DNA from 2 places in the Kaistia sp. MMO-174 genome. Region 1 is predicted to be linked to the other one. Evidence: riboswitches for the same ligand, from Rfam matches in the RefSeq annotation. Region 1 holds a riboswitch; the other holds the start of a gene.
What was found. A riboswitch is a leader RNA that binds a small molecule or an ion and turns the genes downstream of it on or off. The one in region 1 is predicted to bind cobalamin.

Region 1 (2,178 bases):
CTGGGATGCTCCGGATGGAGCCTGTCCGGAGCGCGGTTCCGCAAATTGCCGGGCGACCGGAAGCCTTTGAAGAAGCAAGTGTGAATCCAAATTAATTATAATGAAGGCTAGCTATATTCGTCGGCTCAATGGCCCGTCAACGCCGCCCGGCAGGGCGCATGGCCGCATGCAGATTGCGCTGCGGCGTCTTGCACGCGGCCTTCGGGGAGGCCGGATCTGCATCTCTGGCGTGGCAGCCGCTATGATCGGCGCAGGGAATCGCGGGCGGCTGGATCCAGCCAGCCTGCCTCACAGGAGAAAGACGGCGTGACGGTCACGATCTACGGCATCAAGAACTGCGACACGATGAAGAAAGCCCGGCAGTGGCTTGATGCCAATGGCATTTCCTATGAGTTCCATGATTACAAGGCCGAGGGCATCGATCGCGTGCATCTCGATCGCTGGGTTGGCGAGCTGGGCTGGGAGACGGTGCTGAACCGGGCGGGAACGACGTTCCGCAAGCTCGAAGACGCCGACAAGCAGGATCTCGACGCCAGCAAGGCGATCGGCCTGATGCAGGCGCAGCCCTCGATGATCAAGCGGCCGATCCTCGATCTCGGCGACGGTCGCCTGCTGGCCGGCTTCAAGCCGGAGATCTATGCGGCGGTGTTCGAATAGGCCTCATGTCGATATAAGGATATCTTTATATCCCGCTTGACGGAGGGCGGCACGACGCTTAGGAGTCGGGCGTCGTGGTTCCCTGGGCCGTCTGCGCGGCGCCAGGGCTAAGAGGGAATCCGGTGCGTCTGTCCGAAGGGGCGGGCAACGCCGGAGCTGCCCCCGCAACTGTGAGCGGCGAGCCCGGGTCCATTCCGTGTCACTGAAGCGAGCGCTTCGGGAAGGCCGGACCGGGGCGGCGACCCGCGAGCCAGGAGACCTGCCGCGACCTCATAACGTCCCTGGGCGGGGTGTCCCGGTGGTGCGCTTGCGCCCGCCGTTCTTCGCGCCGGGATTCTACGCATGCGTCCGCTCGGCCTTTGCCCCCAAACATTTGGGGTAAGCCGATGTCTCCTTCTCCTTCCACGCTGCCTGTCAGCACGCTCGGTACGCCGCGGATCGGTCCGCGCCGCGAGCTCAAGTCTGCCCTCGAAAGCTACTGGTCCGGCAAGAGCCGCTCCGATGACCTGCTCGCCAGCGCCGCCGCGCTTCGCGCCTCCAACTGGGCGCGCCAGCATGCGCTCGGCGTCACCAACATCCCGTCGAACGATTTCTCGCTCTATGACCATGTGCTCGACACCAGCCTCATGGTCGGGGCGATCCCGGAGATCTATGGCTGGACCGGCGGCCCGGTGCCGCTCGACACCTATTTCGCCATGGCGCGCGGCAGCCAGGGCGATGGCGCGCATGCGGATTGCGGGCATCATCATCACGGCGCGGGGCAGGGCGTGCCGGCGCTCGAAATGACGAAGTGGTTCGACACCAACTACCACTACATGGTGCCGGAATTCACGGCCGGGCAGCGCTTCAGCCTCGCCGCGACCAAGCCGCTTGACGAATATCTGGAGGCGAAGGCGCTCGGCTACGAGACGCGGCCGGTGCTGCTCGGTCCCGTCAGCTATCTGAAACTCGGCAAGAGCAAGGATGCCTCGCTCGATCCGCTGTCGCTGCTGCCCGGCCTGCTGCCGGCCTATGTCGAGATGCTGCGCCGGCTGGCGGCGAACGGCGCCGAATGGGTGCAGATTGACGAGCCCTGCCTCGTCCTCGACCTCGACGACAAGAGCCGGCAGGCGCTCCGCGTCGCCTACGGCATGTTCGCCTATGCGCTGCCCAAGCTGAAGCTGATGCTCACCCCCTATTTCGGCGCGCTCGGGGACAATCTCGACACCGCGCTGGAGCTGCCCGTCGCGGGCCTGCATCTCGATCTCGTTCGCGCGCCGGAGCAGCTCGATGCCGTGCTGGCGAAGGCGCCGCGCGGGCTCGTGCTGTCGCTTGGTGTCATCGACGGCCGCAACATCTGGCGCGCCAATCTCGCCACCCTGCTCGACCGGCTGGAGCCGGTGGTGGCGCGCCGGGGTTCGGATCATATCCAGATCGCTTCGTCCTGTTCGCTGCTGCATGTGCCGATCGACCTGGAACAGGAAACCGAACTCGACGCCGAGCTGAAGAGCTGGCTGGCCTTCTCCGTCCAGAAGATGGGCG
Region 2 (2,178 bases), 590 kb from region 1:
ATCAAGGGGTTGGATGGATAGCCATCTAGCCCCTTGATTGTTTCCGAGCCTCGGCGAGGCGAGGAAAGGGGCCGCATACGCTGTTCCGCGATAGCTCAGTTGGTAGAGCAGGTGACTGTTAATCACCGGGTCGTTGGTTCGAGTCCAACTCGCGGAGCCAGTTTTGATCAAGGGGTCGGATGGATAGCCATCCGGCCCCTTGATTGTTTTCCGCCTCGCGCTTGGCGCTCGGCGTCTCTCCCGGTTCACCGCGGACGGCAGGACAGGGTGTTGCAATCGGGCCGCCCTCTTCCACATAAAAGGGCAGCCTCGAGCCTCCCGCGACGCGGGTTGATGGCGAGCTTTGAACAATCCTCCCAGGAGTGCCCGACCCGCATGGCATCCATTCGTTTCGGCAAGAAGGCGATCTCCCTCCCGCGCAGCCGCACGGCGCGCGTCGCCATCGGCGGCGGCTTCCTGCTGGGCGGCGTGCTCGGATTCCTGCCGGTGCTCGGCTTCTGGATGGTGCCGGTCGGGCTGGTGGTGCTGTCGCACGATTTTCCGCGCGTGCGGCGCCTGCGCCGGCAATCCGAAGTCGCGATCCTCCGCCGCTGGGCCCACTTTCGCAACAAGGGCACCGCCGCCGCCAAATGAGCGGCGACTTGCGCCGGAGCGGCAATCCATCTAGCGTCATTTTGCGTCGGTTCCCCCGATGGACCCAAGGTTCAGGGGGATGAAATGGGAATTCGGTACGGAAGGACCCCTTGCGGGATTCCAATGCCGAAGCTGCCCCCGCAACTGTAAGCGGCGAGCGACCTCGCGATGGCCACTGGGAAACCGGGAAGGCGTCGAGGAAGCTGCGACCCGCGAGCCAGGAGACCAGCCAGCGCCTCATACCAGTCAGCCGTCGGTGGGACGGCCAAGGAGACGCTATGTCCAATCTTTCCAAGGCCGCAACGCGGTCCACGTCGATTTCCGGTGTAGAGGCGCAGGCGGGTTCCCGCATCGTCCCGGCCCTGTTCGCCGTCGCCTTCGGTCTGTTCCTGTTCATCGGCACCGGCTTCGCCGCGCCGAGCCTGATCCACAACGCGACTCACGACACCCGGCATTCCCTCGGTCTGCCCTGCCACTGACGCCATAGGGATCAACATGTTCAAGACGATCATCCTCAGCGCCTTCGGCGCGGGGCTTGCCGTGGGCATTGCGCTGTCCGTCGTTCAGGCGGTCACCACCGAGCCTCTGATCCTCCACGCCGAAACCTTCGAGAACGCCGAGCCGGCGCCGGCCGCCGCCGCCGCGCCGCACGAGCACTCGACGACCGAGGCCCATGCGCATGAGGCGGCCGCTCCCGAAGCCGCTCCGGCGCATCAGCATGACGAGGACGCGTGGTCGCCGGCGGACGGCTTCGAGCGCTCGGCCTACACGCTGCTCGCCAACCTGCTGATGGGGGTCGGCGTTTCGGCCGTTCTGCTCGGCCTGATGTCGATCCGCGGCGGCAAGATCGACGCGCGCACCGGCGTGCTCTGGGGCGTGGCCGGCTTCTTCGCCGCATCGCTGCTGCCGTCGCTCGGCCTGTCGCCGGAGCTTCCCGGCACGGCAGCCGCCGAGGTCACCTCGCGGCAGGTCTGGTGGCTCTCGACCGTCGCTGCCTCGGCGATCGGCCTTGCGCTGATCGTTTTCAGCGGTTCGTGGCTGCTGAAGGCTGCCGGCCTTGTCATCGGCGTGCTGCCGCATGTGATCGGCGCACCCGTGCCGCCGACGCTCGAAGCCTCCTATCCGGCTGGCCTCGGCGGCGAGTTCGTCGCGGCCTCGCTGGTGGTCAGCGCGCTGCTATGGGCGCTGTCGGGCCTCTTCTCCGGCTGGCTCTATCAGCGCCTGTCCCGGACGGCCTGAGATCGTGGCACCTTCCGCGCCGCGCACGGCGCTCGTCCTCGGCGGCGCCCGCTCCGGCAAGAGCCGCTTCGCCGAGGAACTGGTGGCCCGCACCGGGTTGCCGGCCACCTACCTCGCCACCGCCGAGATCCGCGATGTTGAAATGCAGGCGCGGATTTCGGCGCATCGCGACCGGCGAGGCCTCGACTGGACGACGGTGGAAGAGCCGCTCGACCTGACAGCCCGGCTGGCTGATCTCGCCGATCCCGGCCGCGTCATCCTCGTCGATTGCCTGACGCTCTGGCTCTCCAACCTGATGGAAGCGGA

Region 2: another riboswitch for cobalamin. It lies ahead of WFK98_RS07820 (CbtB domain-containing protein); the one in region 1 lies ahead of metE (5-methyltetrahydropteroyltriglutamate--homocysteine S-methyltransferase).

What each region holds. Positions count from the first base shown of each region.
Region 1 is NZ_JBBCUO010000002.1:984,223-986,400, reverse strand. It holds gene WFK98_RS10575 (ArsC family reductase) at 307-657, shown strand; cobalamin riboswitch at 716-938, shown strand; gene metE (5-methyltetrahydropteroyltriglutamate--homocysteine S-methyltransferase) at 1,044-2,178, shown strand, end outside.
Region 2 is NZ_JBBCUO010000002.1:395,690-397,867, forward strand. It holds tRNA gene WFK98_RS07810 (tRNA-Asn) at 85-160, shown strand; gene WFK98_RS07815 (hypothetical protein) at 376-633, shown strand; cobalamin riboswitch at 664-881, shown strand; gene WFK98_RS07820 (CbtB domain-containing protein) at 912-1,112, shown strand; gene WFK98_RS07825 (CbtA family protein) at 1,129-1,872, shown strand; gene cobU (bifunctional adenosylcobinamide kinase/adenosylcobinamide-phosphate guanylyltransferase) at 1,877-2,178, shown strand, end outside.